Regions from separate parts of the Ruegeria sp. CL7 genome, predicted to be linked through region 3. Evidence: riboswitches for the same ligand, from Rfam matches in the RefSeq annotation. Region 3 holds a riboswitch; each other region holds the start of a gene.

What was found. Region 3 has a riboswitch for cobalamin ahead of ACR0LI_RS09175 (DUF1636 family protein). Riboswitches for the same ligand answer to the same signal wherever they lie in the genome.
Region 1: linked by a shared signal. The riboswitch ahead of ACR0LI_RS20020 (hypothetical protein) and the one ahead of ACR0LI_RS09175 (DUF1636 family protein) in region 3 are both predicted to bind cobalamin.
Region 2: linked by a shared signal. The riboswitch ahead of ACR0LI_RS16495 (aromatic ring-hydroxylating oxygenase subunit alpha) and the one ahead of ACR0LI_RS09175 (DUF1636 family protein) in region 3 are both predicted to bind cobalamin.

The regions. Positions count from the first base shown of each region.
Region 1 is NZ_JBQFPQ010000014.1:6,665-12,517, forward strand. Features, by position in the region: gene recR (recombination mediator RecR) at 1-169, opposite strand, end outside; gene ACR0LI_RS20005 (YbaB/EbfC family nucleoid-associated protein) at 231-584, opposite strand; gene ACR0LI_RS20010 (DNA polymerase III subunit gamma/tau) at 985-2,781, opposite strand; gene ACR0LI_RS20015 (protein-tyrosine phosphatase family protein) at 2,920-3,432, shown strand; gene ACR0LI_RS20020 (hypothetical protein) at 3,424-3,831, opposite strand; cobalamin riboswitch at 3,923-4,143, opposite strand; gene ACR0LI_RS20025 (alpha/beta hydrolase family protein) at 4,301-5,134, shown strand; gene rsgA (ribosome small subunit-dependent GTPase A) at 5,174-5,853, opposite strand, start outside.
Region 2 is NZ_JBQFPQ010000007.1:152,485-158,337, forward strand. Features, by position in the region: gene ACR0LI_RS16470 (MFS transporter) at 1-1,000, shown strand, start outside; gene ACR0LI_RS16475 (DUF3833 domain-containing protein) at 997-1,614, shown strand; gene ACR0LI_RS16480 (DUF3833 family protein) at 1,611-2,153, shown strand; gene ACR0LI_RS16485 (hypothetical protein) at 2,183-2,407, opposite strand; partial or broken gene ACR0LI_RS16490 (IS5/IS1182 family transposase) at 2,709-2,861, opposite strand; cobalamin riboswitch at 2,935-3,138, shown strand; gene ACR0LI_RS16495 (aromatic ring-hydroxylating oxygenase subunit alpha) at 3,221-4,474, shown strand; gene ACR0LI_RS16500 (FAD-binding oxidoreductase) at 4,480-5,562, shown strand; gene ACR0LI_RS16505 (hypothetical protein) at 5,579-5,853, opposite strand, start outside.
Region 3 is NZ_JBQFPQ010000002.1:118,372-124,224, forward strand. Features, by position in the region: gene ACR0LI_RS09155 (inositol monophosphatase family protein) at 118-897, shown strand; gene ACR0LI_RS09160 (FecCD family ABC transporter permease) at 921-1,931, opposite strand; gene ACR0LI_RS09165 (ABC transporter substrate-binding protein) at 1,933-2,883, opposite strand; gene ACR0LI_RS09170 (ABC transporter ATP-binding protein) at 2,900-3,673, opposite strand; gene ACR0LI_RS09175 (DUF1636 family protein) at 3,670-4,026, opposite strand; cobalamin riboswitch at 4,125-4,321, opposite strand; gene ACR0LI_RS09180 (D-lyxose/D-mannose family sugar isomerase) at 4,421-5,086, opposite strand; gene ACR0LI_RS09185 (carbohydrate kinase family protein) at 5,103-5,853, opposite strand, start outside.

The sequences.
Region 1 (5,853 bases), on a different contig from region 3:
ATTCGCGGGCGGTGGCGGCCACTTGTTGCATCGCGTCCGAGAGGGGCGTCAGCAGCAGGGCGCGTTTGCGGATCAGGTGCAGAACCGCGCGGCGGGCCGAGCGCGGGCCCAGGCCCGGCAGTTTGGCCATCAGGTCGATCAGGTTGTCGATGTCGCTGTTCGAACTCATGGCCAATCCTGCATTGCGCCGGAGGGAGCCTCCGGCGGGAGTATTTGGGAAAAGATAAAGCTCAGAACGGCAGCTTGATGTCTTTGGGCAGGCCCATGCTTTCGGTCAGCTTGGCCATTTCAGCCTTCGAACGTTCGGTTGCCTTGGTCTGCGCATCCTTGATGGCGGCCAGGATCAGGTCTTCGACCACTTCCTTGTCATCGCCGTTGAAGATGGAAGGGTCGATATCCAGACCTTTGAGTTCACCCTTGGCCGTCGCCGTTGCCTTGACCAGGCCTGCACCGGATTCGCCGACAACCATCATGTTGTTCAGCTCTTCCTGCATTTCGGTCATCTTGGTTTGCAGGTCCTGCGCGGATTTCATCATCTTGGCCATGTCGCCCAGACCGCCAAGCCCGCCGAGTCCTTTCAGCATAGTATTCTCCTGTGTCTCCGTTTGCGCTCTAGATACGGGCAGCAGCGACATGGCACAAGGGTTCTCCCGCCGGTCGGAGGCTCATCCGTTCCGGTCGGCATGTTGATCAGCGCAGGCGTCAGCAGGAACGTGCTAACCATCTGCGACACCATATTTGCCAGCAGGCCCGACAAGCGCAGATCGTCCTTGGCGCGCATATGGTCTGCTGCCGAGACTGATTGCACGGAACACAGGAAATCTGGGCGGGGTTCGAATGGCTACGCAGCATTCGGATCAGAATGGTCACGGGCCGCCTTCCGCTGGCCGGTGTCGCAACAAACGATCTGAGACATGCGGGCGGATGTGTTCGATCGAAACCTCGGTCAGCTTCGTTTGAAACGGGGGGTGACGGGCGGCGGGGTCAGTCTTCCTCGAACGGGTCCCACTCGTCTTCCACCTCGGGAAGCGCTTCGGTCTCGACCTTGGCGGCGCGTTGCTCCGGCGTTTCGATCCTAGTGATTTTCGCCTTTGGGAATTGCGCCAATACCGCCTGCACCAACGGGTGTTGTTCGGCTTCGGATTTCAGTGCGAGCTCGGCCGCATCCCTGACTTCTGCAATCGTGGGGGCTTCTCCGTCCGAGACGATCGAGACAGCCCACCGATTTCCTGTCCAGCGTTGCAAGGCAGTGCCCAGTCGTGGCGCCAGATCCGCCGGTGCCTGGGTGGCGGGTGTGAATTCGATTCGTCCGGGTTGATAGGAGACGAGGCGCACGCCGTTTTCCACCTCGACCAGCAACTTTACGTCGCGATTGGTCCGGATCAGTTCCACCACGTGGTCGAAGGTCGGGTAATGGGCAAGGGCCGTCTGGGCATCCTGCGCCAGGGCTGCAACCGGTGCGCCACCGGAACCGCGAGGGGACGGCGCGTAGGCAGGTGGATGGGTCGCGCCAGCCGGCGCCGGACCGGCGCCCGGTCGGGATATCGAAACGCCGCCATTGGGCCCGCCCGGCGGCGGTGGCGGGGTATCTTGCAACCGTTTGATCAGCTCTTCGGGGCTGGGCAAATCCGCCACATGGGTCAGGCGAATAACGGCCATTTCAGCGGCCATCATGGCGTTGGGCGCAGCCGAGACTTCCTCGAGCGCCTTCAGCAGCATTTGCCACATCCGGGTTAGAACCCGCATCGGCAGAGCCTCGGCCATGTGTTGGCCCCGGGTCCGTTCGTCCGGAGAAACCGTCGGATCCTGCGCCGCGTCAGGCGTGATCTTCACGACGGACACCCAATGCGTGATCTCGGCCAGATCGCGCAGCACCGCCAGCGGGTCTGCGCCTTCGGCGTATTGGCCGCTCAACTCGGTAAGTGCTCCGGCGGCATCGCCGCGCAGGATCATATCCATAAGGTCCAGAACCCGGCCACGGTCTGCCAGTCCAAGCATTGCACGGACCTGATCGGCGGTCGTCTCGCCAGCCCCATGCGAAATCGCCTGATCCAGCAACGAGGTCGCATCCCGGGCCGATCCTTCCGCTGCTCGGGTGATCAGCGCCAGCGCGTCTTCGGCGATCTGGGCGTTTTCCGCTTCGGCGATCTTGCGCAGCAGGCCAATCATGTCTTCGGGTTCGATCCGGCGCAGGTCGAAACGCTGGCAGCGGGACAGCACAGTGACAGGGACTTTGCGGATTTCAGTGGTTGCGAAGATGAACTTCACATGCGCGGGCGGTTCTTCCAACGTCTTGAGCAGCGCGTTGAACGCACTGGTCGAGAGCATATGAACCTCGTCGATGATATAAATCTTGTAACGCGCGCTGGCGGCGCGATAGCGGACACTGTCAATGATCTCGCGGATGTCGTTGACGCCCGTACGGCTGGCGGCGTCCATCTCCATCACGTCGACATGGCGGCCTTCCATGATGGCGACACAATGTTCACACTGACCGCAGGGTTCGGTCGTGGGGCCACCGGTTCCGTCGGGTCCGATGCAGTTCATCCCCTTGGCGATGATCCTTGCGGTCGTGGTTTTGCCGGTGCCGCGAATACCGGTCATGATGAAGGCCTGCGCGATCCGGTCGGCCGCGAACGCGTTTTTCAGGGTGCGCACCATGGCATCCTGACCCACCAGATCGGCAAAGGTTTCCGGGCGATATTTGCGGGCGAGAACCTGATAGGCGGGGCTGGAGCTGTCTGTCATGTCTTCTCGTTGGGATTCGGTGCTTGGGCACAGCGTAGTGGCCACCGTTGCCCGCGTCCACAGCGGGGCGCGATGATTTTTGATTTAGAAACGAGTCGCTTTCGCACTAAACTGCATCAGCGGATTTAATGGCTCATTTTTGTATAGAGTTCTTTGGGGAGGACAGGATTCATGTCGCAGTTGGTGATCTACGCCCTGCAAGTCGGTGGCGGAACGCTGGCGCTGACCTCGATGCCCGGACGCGGCGGAGATTACTCCAGCGATCTGGATATGATCGCAGCCTGGCAGCCGGGGCTTGTTGTTTCGATGACGACGGATGTCGAAATGCTTCAGGACGGGGCGCAGGAATTTGGAAGCGATATTCAAAGCCGCGCCAGCCGATGGGTTCACCTGCCGATCGAAGATTTCGGAGCGCCGACAAAAGCGATTGATGACGCGTGGCCGTCCGTCAGCGCCGCGGCCCGGCACGCGCTGTCCGGCGGAGGTCGCGTATTGGTACACTGCCGCGGGGGCTGTGGCAGGTCAGGTATGATTGTCCTGCGGCTGATGGTCGAATGCGGCGAAGGCGCGGACACGGCGCTGCAACGATTGCGGGCGGTGCGCCCTTGCGCCGTCGAAACGGATGCGCAACTGGCCTGGGCCTCTCGGCGTGCCCAGGCACAGGTCAGTCTGGACTCAGATTGAAATCTGCGCGGGCGCGCAAGCAGGTTTTCGAGGCCGGATCGTAGAAACTTCGATCATCGCGCAGGGTGGGGTTTTCACGACGCCGGATGGCATCGCACTGAACGTGTTTCCGAAGATCAGGTCGGCATAGCCGTTCAGCGGCTCAATCGCGGTTTCGGGCTGCGTCCCGCAAAAGACACGAATGCGGTCTGATTGCGCGCGGAAAATTGCATGACATCCTTCGCTGCAATGTGACAGCGCGCTGCTGCCCTCAATCTCGAAATCGTCACTTGTGGCCGAGGTCGCCTGGGCCATGGCTTCGGATATCGAGCGCGCCAGCCGCGCCAAAGCGGGACAGGTTTTGCCCGTCCGCTGACATACTGTTGCACTGAATTCATGTGTCTTTGTCTTCCAGATCATCCTGCGCCCTCCGCGCTTGGTGGACAGGATATTTGGGACAGGTGGGACAGCGTGATGCCGTCAGGACCTGCCCGGACACCCCGCCCGAGTTTCGGTTTCGTTTCCGATGGCAGGTCTCCTGACTTGCGGGTCATCGCTTTGCCGACCTTCCCAGCCTTTGGGCCAGTGGTGTTTCGGCATCGCTTACCGCTTACAGTTGCGGGGGCAGTCGCGGATTTGGTTGTTGCCTGCATGACCAGACATTACCGCACCGTGTTCCCTTTTCATTCCGACCCCTTGTGGAGGCCGGAAACCATCACACAACCGCTAGCGTTTGAGCACGCATCGAGTCAAGCCGATCTTTTGACCGGACGCTTGGTCATGCTGGATACGGTGTTGGTTCATGCATAGTGTCGAGGGCGTTGAGGTTCGGAAACCGGATTTACCAAGCGCAAAGCCAGAGATCATGTTGGACACAGAGCAAACGGTAATGACCGAAGAATTTCGCTTTCCGTCCGGGCAGAAAACACTGTCTGCCCGGTTGTACAGCCCGCTGTCTTCGCCCGAAATCGTCGTCGTGCTGAACAGTGCAACGGGTGTGCCGCGCGATTATTACCGTCATTTCGCACGATGGCTTGCTGCCGAGCAGGGTATGGCCTGCCTGACCTATGACTATCGCGATTACGGGCATTCCTTGACCGGCCGCCTGAAAGATTCGCGTGCGACCATGGCGGATTGGGCCTTGATCGACATGCCCGCGGCACGGGCAGAAATGCGCAGACGGTTTCCCGATTCGCAGCATTGGACCATCGGCCATTCGATCGGCGCGATGTTGGGGCCTGTGCAGCCGGATATCGATCTGATTGATCGCATGATCTGTGTGTGTTCGGGGCTGGTAACCCTAAGCGACCATCCATGGCCCTATCGTGGTTTGGCAGGATTGTTCTGGTATGGTCATGCCCCGCTTTTGGCCCGAGCCCTTGGCTACCTTCCCGGAAAGGCGATCGGGTTCGGCTCGGATCTGCCGGCATCGGTCTATTGGCAGTGGCGCAAATGGTGTACGGCGCCTTTGAACTATGTGCCTGAAATCGGGCATGAGTTACCTGCGGCGCAGTGGAAGGATTCTGGAACGCCCGTGGATTTGTTCACCTTCGAGGACGACCAGATGGTGCCGCCGGAAGCGGTTTGGCGGCTTGCGGATCTTTACGGCCCCGATGCCAACCGCCACCTGCTGAGCCCTGCCGATTTCAGGTTGCCTGAGGTTGGTCATATCGGAGCATTTGCCCGGCGCAATGCAGCGGTTTGGCCGCGACTGATCGCTTGATCAGACGCGGCGCAGGACGGGCCGGGCACCGTCCAACGATCACCGGTTGCGAAGTTTCTTTTCCTTCATGACGCCACGGACCATCTTGCCGAACGCTTTGTCCCGCGCCCGGGACTGCGCGACGGTTTCAGAATTGCGCTGATCTTCGCGCCGAAGCTTGCGCCACCGGTCCAATCGAGCCGGATCAAGCGTGCCGTGGCTTATTGCCTTTTGCACGGCACATCCGGGCTCGGAGCTGTGCTGGCAATCCGAAAAACGGCAGTCCCGGCTCAACTCGGCAAGGTCCGAGAAAACGTCGTCGATCCCGTCCCGAGCGTCCAGCAGGCGCAACGCGCGCATTCCGGGTGTATCGATCAACCAGCCACCGTTGCGCATCCGGTGCAATGCGCGTGCGGTCGTCGTGTGCCGGCCCCGCGCGTCATCCTCGCGAATGTCCGAGGTGGCGAGATCCTGATCGGTCATGGTATTGGCAAGTGTCGTCTTGCCAACGCCCGACGATCCAACCAGCGCTCCGGTCTGGCTTTTGGGGCACCACGACAGAACCTTTTCAACCTCTGCCGGGTCCAGCGCGTTGATCGCCAGAACCGTCAGGAACGGATCCAGAGATTGCACCTGCCCCGAGAAACTGTCGGGGTCCGCCGATTTGTCGGCCTTCGTCATAACAACGACCGGGTAACACCCGGCCTGATGCGCGAGCGCCAGATATCGTTCCAGCCGGG
Region 2 (5,853 bases), on a different contig from region 3:
GGCTTTGGGGCTGGCGATCGGGTTTCCCCTGCTTTTCAATCTGCCGCAGGGTGCCAGCGTGCCGGAACTGGTCGCGATCCTTATCTTGCTGTTCTCGGCATACAGCCTGGGAACCATCCTTCTGTATGGTCGCAGCGCAACTCTGGCGAAGCGAACCGATCCGAAAGAGCTGATGACACTGGCCGCCTATCGTGAAGGCGGGCAGTTGACCGGAGTGGTCATCGCAGCCAGCGCTCCGGCCCTGTTGGTTGCTTTCGGGGCACACTCCCAAGGCTACCCCGCATTCGGCGCGTTCCTGGCGCTGCTGTCCGTTCTGACCTTGATACTGACGATCCCGATCTGGCGACGCAAGCCGATCACCGGATCAGGCCTGTCCTTTGCAGGTCTGGGTCAGGCCGGTGGCTTGCGCCTACTTGCGCTGGGTTTGGTCAACAGCCTCCCGGTTGCCATAACCTCCACCCTGTTTCTATTTTTTGTGGAAGACCGGCTGCAACTGCCGGGCAAGGCAGGTCCTTTGTTGATCCTGTTCTTCCTGAGCGCAGGCGCGAGCGTTCCGCTCTGGGCAAAGCTCAGTAACAAAATTGGCCCGAAACAGACTCTGATTATCGCCATGCCGCTCTCGATCGCCGGCTTTATCGGCGCCGCCACACTGAGTGCAGGAAATCTTGCGGGTTTTGCAATGATCTGTCTCGCCTCGGGCGCGGCGTTGGGCGCGGATATGGTCGTGTTGCCTGCGATGTTCTCGATCGTCCTTACCCGGGCCGGGCTGAACGCATCAGCCGCGTTTGGCATCTGGTCCTTCGCTGGCAAACTGGGCCTCGCCCTGGCTGCCTTTTTCACTCTGCCGCTGCTGGAACGCAGCGGTTTCACCCCCGGTCAAACCAATTCAGCACAGGCACTGGATACACTCAATCTTGCCTATGCGGTGCTGCCCTGCATCCTGAAAGTCGGAGCGTTCGGGATGGTGTTGACCCTGCCCACCGAGGTCACAAGCAAATGAACGCTTTCACCATCATCCTTCTGGTCCTTCTGACCGCTGTCTTCATCCGTGCAAGGCTGCTGAGCTTTCGCGCGCAATCGCCGTCCGATTACAGTGGCACCGGGCCAGATTTTTCCCTGAAAAAACACCTGAACGGAGAGATCTTGTCCGAGGGCCTGATCTATGGCCCCAACGGCAAAATGTCGAACAGCTTTGTCGCGCGCATGTCCGGCGAATGGCAAGGCAACTCGGGCACGCTGACCGAGTACTTCACCTACTCCAACGGAAAACAGATGACCCGCAAATGGTACCTGACGCTGGGAACTGGCAACACATTCACGGCAATGGCGGATGATATCGTGGGCGAAGGTCGGGGCATTATCTCGGGGTCCACGGTAAAACTGACCTATCGTATCATTCTGCCAGATGACGCTGGTGGACACACACTGGATGTCACCGATTGGATGTACCTGACAGAAACCGGCGTCATCATGAATCGGTCCGAGATGCGCAAGTTTGGCGTCAAGGTCGCGGAACTGATCGCCACAATGCGTCCAAGCCCCAGATCGAAACCGATGCATCCAAGTGGGTCAAACGGGTATGACGCGACTTCGGAAGGGAAGCCGTTGCAATGATCACCTTTCGCTCTTTCATCGCCTGCATTGCCATCGCAAGCCTTGCAATTCTGGCGGCCTGCTCCAGCAAACCGAAGGTACCAAAAACGTTTCTGTCGGACCGACAGTTGAACCTGGAAGAGTTTTTTGAGGGTAAAACAGTGGCCTACGGTCAGTTTCAGGATGTTCTGGGAAATATCCCCCGCAGATTCACGGTTGATATCGACGGAACATGGGACGGCGAAACCCTGACCCTGGTCGAAGACTTCGTCTACGACGATGGCGCGACGGAACAACGCATCTGGACATTGACCAAAACCGGAGAGGATACGTGGACCGGTACGGCGCCTGGCGTGCTGGGCACCGCCAGCGGGATTGAACGCGGGGATACGTTCAACTGGAAATACAAGATCGACCTGCCGATCAAGGACGGGACCATGCGTGTCAAATTCGACGACTGGATGTGGCTGCTGGACGACGACCGTCTGCTGAACCGCGCGTATGTCTCACGCTATGGCGTCCGTCTGGGTGAAGTCATCCTGTTCTTCGAGAAGAAATAGGGCCGTCAGGCCCGGTTTCATCACAAAAGTCAGTAGAAAATAAACTCGTCCACCAATGCTGTCGTCGATCCCTTGACCTCACCGGCCGTGTTTGCCCTTGGCCCGTCCGAGGCTGCGCCCTCGGCGCGTTCGCCGCCCTCGACCTTCAAGCGCGCGCGTTCTATCTGCCCCCAGAGGAAAAACAGACCATCCCGTTTTCCCATGAGGCGCGAAGGAACTGTTGTCCGCAAAACACCTGTTTTCGGTTTTGGCATCTGCTCTCTTACTGCCTCCGGTGTTTTCCACCATTTTCGGAAAACGTAATGGTTTTTCCCGAAAAAGACAATTTTTTATGGACAAAATGAGGTTTTCTACCGTCCGTTGACAGGATGGACTGACAACTCTCGCATGACGGATATTCGCCTTCTTCACCTGCCTCATGGCAAGCCAGCACTATCCCAAACGGATCAACTTCACCCAAAAGGGTTTGCTGCAAACCTCCTTCACTTGGCCTGACTCTCTCTTTTCCAGCCATGCTCAGGCGACGTGCAGCGTTTCGTTTCTGTGCAGAGCAGCCGGGCCTTCGCTGTCACGGCTGGGGGACAATTTGACGGCGCGGATGTCAGACGTGGCCGCATCCATCGCAAAGCCCACTGGCCCCTGCAGAACGCCGTGCTGGCGGGCTTGCCATGCCCCTGTGCCAAGGACCGTGATCCCGGCGCCGTCCACTCAGCCGGAAAATTTCCATGTCTGTTTTGAAACCGGAAATGTCGCAAGCATTTCAGCGCCCAAGCAGGTAGAAAGTAGGCTGCCATCGTGAGGTGCCGCTGTTTGATTCTCAGACCGCGGAGAATTGGGAAGCCGGTGGAATTCCGGCGCTGCCCCCGCAACGGTAAGGAAGGTCAGGTTCGACAATCAACCACTGGGACGAGGATCCCGGGAAGGTGTCGCAACCGGGTGCAAGCCCCTTTCAAGTCCGGAAACCAGCCTTGCAGATATGTCAAACCGCGGGTGGCGGTGGGGGCACGGGTTTCGGACGTGGTCCTCGCGCGCCTCCGGACGGTTCCTCCCTGTCATCTGCCCAAGCAATGCCGCGGGGCGCGGCAGGAGAGCCAGAAGTGAACAATGTCCAAAACCTGTTGGCGCGTCGAATCCCGGGCTATGCTCTGGAACGGGCCTTTTACACCGACCCCGAGATCTTTCAGACCGACCTGGAAACCATCCACTATCGCGAATGGCTCTTTGCCATTCCGGCCTGTGAACTGGTGAAAGCCGGCGACTATGTAACGTACAACGTGGGTGCCTATCGCGTGATCATCGTGCGCGGCGCCGACAACCAGATCCGGGCGTTTCACAACACCTGCCGCCATCGCGGCTCGATCATATGCAAGGCGGCAAAAGGCAACGCGCCGAAGCTGGTTTGCCCGTATCACCAATGGACCTACGAGCTTGACGGCTCTTTGCTGTGGGCCCGCGACATGGGGCCAGAGTTTGATCCCAGACAGCATGGTTTGAAGACGGTTCATTGCCGCGAGCTTGCCGGGTTGGTCTATATCTGTCTGGCGGATGTCGCCCCGGATTTTGACACGTTTGCCAATATCGCGCGCCCGTATCTTGAGCCGCATGATCTTGCGAATGCCAAGGTCGCATTCGAAAGCTCGATCATCGAGAACGGCAACTGGAAACTGGTCTGGGAAAACAATCGCGAGTGCTATCACTGCGGCGGCAACCACCCTGCGCTGTGCCGGACCTTCCCTGATGATCCGGGCGTGACGGGGATCGAAGGCGGTGAAACCCCAGCCTATATGCAAGCCCATTTCGACAGGTGCCAGTCAGCGGGTATGCCATCGCAGTTCTATCTGCACGAGGACGGCCAATTCCGTCTGGCGCGGATACCGCTGAAAGAAGGCGCCGAGAGCTATACGATGGACGGGAAATCCGCCGTGCGCCGCTGGTTGGGCCGGTCGCCCTTTGCGGATGCGGGATCGCTTTTGAAGTTCCACTATCCGACCACGTGGAACCACTTTCTTGCCGATCACTCGATTGTTTTCCGTGTTACGCCGATCAGCCCGACAGAGACCGAGGTCACGACCAAATGGCTGGTCAACAAGGATGCGGTTGAAGGCGTTGACTACGACGTGAAACGCCTGACCGAAGTCTGGGTCGCCACGAATGACGAAGACCGTCAGGTGGTCGAGGACAACCAGCAGGGCATCAACAGCCCGGCCTATGTGCCCGGCCCGTATTCAGCCATTCAGGAATCCGGCGTACTGCAATTCGTGGATTGGTATTGCAGCACAGTGTCGGCCCGCCTGACCCCTGACTACATGGCGGCGGAGTAAGTCTGATGAAAGATCTGGACACGCTTTCATCAGCCGTTTGGCAGGATGGAGAGATGCTGGAATGTGTCTCGGTCGTGCCCGAGATGCCGAACACCGCCAGCTTTTCGTTCCGGGCCCCCTCTGGGGCGCAGTTCGCCTATCACCCCGGTCAGTTCCTGACGCTCGAGATTCCGGCGCCCGGCCAGCCCGGGGGAGTCGTGTATCGCACCTACACGATCTCATCGTCGCCATCGCGGCCGCGGTCGATCACCATCACCGCCAAAGCGCAACCCGACAGTATCGGCACGCGCTGGATGCTGGACAATCTTCAACCCGGCATGCGGCTCAAGGCCATTGGGCCTGCGGGCCTGTTCACCAACGCACTGAGCGATGCGCGCAAGTTCCTGTTTATCTCGGCTGGCTCAGGCATCACACCGATGATGTCAATGACCACCTGCATGTGGGACGAAGGCCGCGATCTGGACGTTGTCTTCATCAACTGCGCCAAGCGGCCATCCGAGATCATCTTCCGCCAGCGCTTGGAACAGATGGCCAGCCGCACGGATGGTTTGGACCTGAAGTTCGTGGTGGAAGAGCCGGACCGCTACCGCCCATGGACGGGATATCAGGGGCAGTTCAACCAATTGATGCTGGGCCTGATGGCGCCGGATTACCTTGAGCGCGAAGTCTATTGCTGCGGTCCCGAGCCCTTCATGCAAGCGGTGCGCGACGCGCTGGCCGGTCTTGGTTTTGATATGAACAACTACCATCAGGAAAGCTTCGGCGCGCCGGTGGAAACCGAGGCGGATCAGCCCGAGTTGGATGACGTTGTTCTGGACGACGACAGCAGCGCCGAAATCCTGTTCGCGACCTCGGGCGTGACGGCCAAGGTTGCCGAGACCGACACGGTGCTTGCCGCCGCCCGCTCGGTTGGCCTGAACATTCCGTCAGGCTGTACCTTCGGCGTGTGCGGTACCTGCAAGGTCAAGAAAACTGCTGGCGAGGTCCACATGGTCCACAACGGAGGGATCTCGGAAGACGACATCGACGCGGGGTACATTCTGGCCTGCTGCTCGAACCCGATCGGCAAGGTCGAAGTCGAGGTTTAGGCGCTTCGCATCCCGATCAAAGCCGCAGCGTGGCTGACACCCGCTGCGGCTTTCGGCGCGTTTTTTCTGCCCGTTGCAGAATCCGGGCCAGATTGGGTCGCCGGATGTCCGGCACTTTCAGAACTTTGTCATCTTCACGCAGAACCAGCTGCCCGTCTGCTCTGGGTTTCGACATGTGCGAGGCGTGGACCTCTTCCATCGCATCCCGCTTGATACCATGCTGGCCGAATTCGAGATTTGTTCCGCCGAGGTCGTGTTGGATGGCACAAAGCGTGTCCGGCACCTCGATCA
Region 3 (5,853 bases):
TATTGTCACACCTCATGCCCATCTGAAAACTGAACTGCAAGACTTCTCATTCAGCTTTCAGGGTAAACAACCTTTCATCCGTCGGAGATTGGATGACTTCAGCCGAAAGGACCGGAAATGGTAACCCCAGATGCGTTGACTGAGCATGCGATGAAGATTGCTGATATTGCCTCGGAATCCGCGATGCATTTTTTTCGGGGGTCTTTGGGCATTGAATTCAAACAGGATGAAAGCCCGGTGACGCAGGCCGACAAGGCAGTTGAGGCAGAAGTACGAACCTACCTGAAACAGCATTTTCCCGGACACGGCATCTTTGGCGAAGAGCACGGGCAAGAAGCAGGCGACGGGCGTCATATGTGGGTGATTGACCCGATTGACGGAACCCGTTCGTTTCTGTCCGGCCATCCTTTGTTCGGGTTTCTTTTGGCGCACCTTGTGGATGGGCGCCCTCGGTTGGGGCTGGTCGGAATGCCGGCCTTGCATGAGACCTATTTGGGTGTGGTTGGTAACGGGGCCAGCCTGAACGGGCGGCCGATAGAGGTGTCGCACACCACGCGTCTGGATCATTCGGTTTTGTATGTGAATGAAGGCGACAAGATTTTTTGCGACCATCCTGACCTGTTCAACCGGTTGATGAATGCAGGGCAGACGCGCCGATTTGCCTATGATTGTTACCCCCATGCCTTGCTTGCTTCGGGCCATGTCGATGCTGTGGTGGATTACGATCTGCAACCTTATGACTATCTGGCGCTTTCACCTCTGATCACGGCTGCTGGCGGAGTGATGACCGATTGGCACGGGCATGCGTTGGCCCTCGATTCAGATGGCGCGGTCGTTTCCGCCGCAACCCCTGAACTGCATGCTGAACTGCTTGACCTCATCAATGCTGAGAAATGACAGTGTTGCGCAACCTTGGAAAACTAGCTTCCGCGATCAGATTTGAACAAATACAAAAAGACAAAAAGTGATCCTATTGACGTTGTGACGATTCCGACGGGCAACTCCTGCGGGGCGAGAAGAAGGCGTGACAAGATATCGGACAATGTCAGCAGAATCGCGCCCACGATCGCCGAGACAATCAGCAGGTTTCGGTGCAGAGTACCGGCGATGCCGCGTGCAATATGAGGCACCATCAGCCCGACAAAGCCGATGACACCGGCAACTGAAACGAAACTGGCCGTCGCCAAAGCGGCAACGAAAAACATGCTGAACCGCAGACCTTGAACGGGAATACCCAGTGACGAGGCTGTGAAATCCCCGGTCAGCAGCGCGTCAAGCCACCGACTGCGATAAAGTGAATAGCTCAGGATCAGGCCCAGTCCGATCAGGACAAGCGGGAATGTTTCCCATCTTGCCAGTCCCAGGCCGCCAAGCATCCAGAATATCACCGAATGAGCCGCGCGATTGTCGCCAGAGAAAATAAGGTAGTTGGTGATTGCGGAAAACAGAAAGGACACCGCCAGGCCAGCCAGGATCAGTTTTTCGGGTGCGCTCGTACGCAAGCCCTGAACCAGCGCCAGAACAATGCCGGACGCGATCAGGCCACCGCAAAATGCTGCCAGCGGCAACGTCCAGATTCCCAGGACATCCCCTGTGACGGTGATCACCAGAACGGCGCCGGCAGCAGCACCCGAGGACAGACCGAACAGAAACGGATCTGCCAGATCGTTTCGCGTCGTTGTTTGCAGAACGACACCAACGACGCCCAGCCCCGCACCAATCACGGCGGCAAACAGGGCGCGGGGCAGGCGAAGGTCGAAGACGATCCGGTGCAAGGGCGACATGTCTCCTTCCACCATACCGGTTCCGAGGCCGATTGCCGAAAAGACTTCGCGCACGGGGATTGGGGTGGTCCCATAGACGATCGACAACAGCAAAAGGGCGGTCAGAACAACCGCCCCCAGCACTATCAAACGGCCCAATTGGACCATATCAGTTGGTCTCCGGGTGCATCGCCTGTGCCATCTTCTCGATCGCCTCGATATTTGCCGGGCCGGGAGTCAGCTCTTCGTAACGCAGGCCAATCCAGCGCTCGTTCTTTACCGCGTCCGTTTGTGACATCACCGGGTGATCCTTGAGGAACTGGAAAGTGTCCTCTGCGCCGTTGCCGGACTGATAGTCGAGCAGCACCAGAAATTCCGGGTTAGCCGCTGCCACAGCTTCCCACGACGTGCGGCCCCAGCTGGTATCCAGATCATGAGTTACGTTCTCACCGCCAGCGGCTGCGATCATCGCATCGGGAATGGCGAACTTGCCGGCGGTAAACGGAGCATCGGCCGGTCCGTCCAACAGGAATACCCGCGGCTTTTCCAGATCGGCTGTTTTTGCTTGAATGGCGGACAACTTGTCCTTCCAGCCGGCAACCAGCGCCTCGGCCTTGTCTTCGACCTGCATGACCTTGCCCAGGCGCAGAACGTCATCAAACAACAGGTTCATGCTGGCTTCGGGGCGATCCTCGTCCACATGCACGCAGCTTTCGGTCAGGATCATGGTCTTGATACCAAAGGGTTCCAGCGTGTCGGGCGTGACATCTCCGCCGGGTTTCATGCCATAGTACCAACCGGCAAAAAACAGATCAGGTTCGACGGCCACAAGGTTTTCAATCGTCGGGTATTTGGGGGCAAGCTCTGGGATGTCGCCGCGCTGAGCATCAAAGTCAGGGCTGGTTTTGTACCAGCCCGAAATCCCGGTAAGTCCCACGATCTCGTCCTGAAGGCCGAGTGCAAAGGCCATATCCGCCATGTTCATATCATGCACGACCAGACGTTCCGGTGCCGAGTCAAAAACCAGCGGTTCGCCGCAATTGTCCACGGTGACGGCTTCCGCTGCCACGCCACCTGCCAAGCCAGCGAAGACAACCACCGGCCAGAGTTTCTGCATCATATGTAAGCTCCTGTTATTATGACAATTTCCGTTTTCGGATGTCCAGTGCGGGGATCATGCGGCCTTCGTGCTGAAAGCACAGATAATCCACGCCGAATGTCTCACTTACCCGGTCTGGGGTCAGAACTTCGCCAACAGGCCCGAACCCCGTCAGGCGCGTGGCTTTCATCAACGCCACATGGGTGGCGAATTCCGGGATCATGACCAGATCATGGACGATCATGACGACCGTTACCCCCAGATCAGCGACCAGAGACAGCATGTGCCCCTTGGCATCGGGGTCCAGATGGTTGGTTGGCTCGTCCAGAAACAGCAAGGACGGGTTCTGGGCCAGCGCGCGCGCGATATGTGCGCGCTGACGTTCTCCGCCGGACAGTTGACCCATAGTTTTGTTGGCAAAATGCAACAGCTCGGTCGTCGTCAGCACCCGTTCAAGATCAGCCCTGTGCTGAGCCACCGAACGTTCGCCCTGAATCGGGATTTGCCCCAGCGCAACGTAGTCTTGCAGGCGCATCCGCCCGTCGGGCATTTCCTGCTGCCCGACCACAGCAATGGAGCGGGCACGTTGGCGGGCGGACAGGGTCCGAAGGCTTTGTCCTTCTATCCAAACATCGCCCAACGCAATCCGTTCAATCCCGCACAGCAGTTTCAGCAGAGTGGTTTTGCCGGCGCCGTTCGGCCCGGCGATTGCCAGAATTGATCCTTCTTCCAGACGAAAGGACACATCCTGCAACAGGATGTCGCCATTGAGCGCGTAGTATTCCAAATTCTCTGCAATCAGAAAACTCATGATGACCCCCCGAAAGGCAACGCGGGAATTCGCGATAAGGTCTTTGCGAAAAGGGCAGGGGGGCGGTCCGAGGCACTGGTCCAGCCGTCGTCGCTGTCGCCGAACTGGATCGCAAATTCGACCAAGGCAGACAGATCGCGGGATGTCGTGATATCGCCAAACAGGTACTGCGCTTTGCCCGGGGCCTGAAATCCGACGGTCATGGCCCGTTCACAGCCTGCCATGCAGGCCACCATTCGGGTTTCAAAACCGTCAGGCAACCGGGCATCCAGCGCGTCTTGCGCGGCTTCGGCAGACATCGTCCCCTGACATGTTGAACAGATCAGAACGTAGTGATCAGAATAGCAGGTCATTGCCTTCTCCGTCGTTTGCCAGATGCAGACAGAGGGCACATACCCGGATATTACGCAAACGCGCCATCAAGCCTCCTTCCGAGACGCCCCGCCTCGGGTTGGTTCATAGTGTGATGGCAGGTCTCCTGACTTGCGGGTCGTTGCTTGGCCGACCTTCCCAACCCTTTTGGGTCAGTGGTGAAGTGGCGTCGCTCACCGCTTACAGTTGCGGGGGCAGTCACGGACTTGGCACATTCCAGCGCCGCACCGTGTTCCCATTTTCATCCATTACGGAACCATCCCGCTCAGCTAGTCCGGCTACGCCTGACTTGTCAAGCGGCAGGCGAAAGGGTGGTGCACGGAATTGCAACGGTTGAGCCAGCGATCCTGGTGCGCCAGCCCGGACCGAACGGTGTCAATAGTCTGATACAAGAAGAAAATCCGGTTCGGTATCTTCCTCGACCTTTGAAAACCGTGGGATTGGCTTTTCAAACACATTGTCCGTTCGGTCGTCATTCACGGTCGATACCTCGCCAATAAGGCAATCGCCGCGCTCAGCCCAGAAAGCGTGCCAGATGCCGGGCATCAGAGTTACGCTTTGCCCCGGCTTCAGCCGCAAGTGCTCTTCGGGTTGCAAGGTTACAGGGCAGGCATCGCTTGGGACCGTCACCGGGTTGTCGCGGTCGACGCCACCGTTTGGATCCGACGCATGGATTTCCAGAACGAGATCGCCGCCGCCCCGGTTGATGATGTCTTCTGCCTTGATGATATGCCGGTGCATCGGAGAAAGCTGATTTTCTTTCGAGATCAACAGTTTTTCCGCATAGAGCATCCCGCGCCCGGATTTCAGATCCTTCGCCTCACCATTGCGCAAAGTGAATAGAAACAGTCCAAGTTCATCAAAACGGCCCTGGGCGTAATCGGTAATGTCCCATCCCAGCCCGCGGCTGCGGATCGTTTCGGCCAGAGGGCTGCGCATTTTCTCGGGCGACCAATCCGCAAAGGGTGGCAACACGGCACCGAAGGACCGAATGAACGCCTGTGCCCGGGTCTTGATACGGTTGATTTCGGATCGTTTCATCATGCCGTCCCACAGATCAAAGTTCGTGCGCCCAAGGGGGTTCTGCCCCGGCTCGGGAAACGGTCACGGCCGCCACGTCAGCGCCCAGTTCCATGGCTGCTTGCAGGCTTTCAACCGTCAATCCGCGCAGACCTGACTTGGTCAGATGCCCTGCGCGGCTGAGCTCGGTCAGAACGCCGGCGTTGAACGTGTCACCTGCGCCGATCGTATCGACCACTTCAACGGGTTTCACGGGAACCGAAACTTCGGAACCATCCGCCAGGTAACCGTGCGCCCCGTCACTGCCGCGCGTGACGATGACAACGGAAGGACCCGCCTGCAACAGCACAGACGCTTTTGCGGCTTCGGATTCAGCGCCCGGAATGATCCAGTCCAGGTCCTCGTCTGAAACCTTTACGATATCCGCACGCGAGATCATGCGGTTCAAACGCGTTCGAAACCGGGTTTGATCCTTGATGAAATCCGGGCGGATATTCGGGTCCAGCATCACCGCCCGGTCGGAACCGTGGCGGTCCAGAAGGGCGGCATATGCATCTGCGCAAGGTTCACACGCAAGGCTGATTCCGCCGAGATACAGGGCCGAGACAGCAGGAAGTTGATCGGGCATGTCTTCGGGCAGCAACATCCGGCCCGCGGTGTTTTCATCAACAAAGCTGTAAGTCGCGTGCCCATCCGAAAGCTGCACAAAGGCAAGCGTGGTGGGACGGTCCGAGATGATCACATGTGTTGTGTCCACATGGCTCGCTTTCAGCGCATCGATCAGTTGC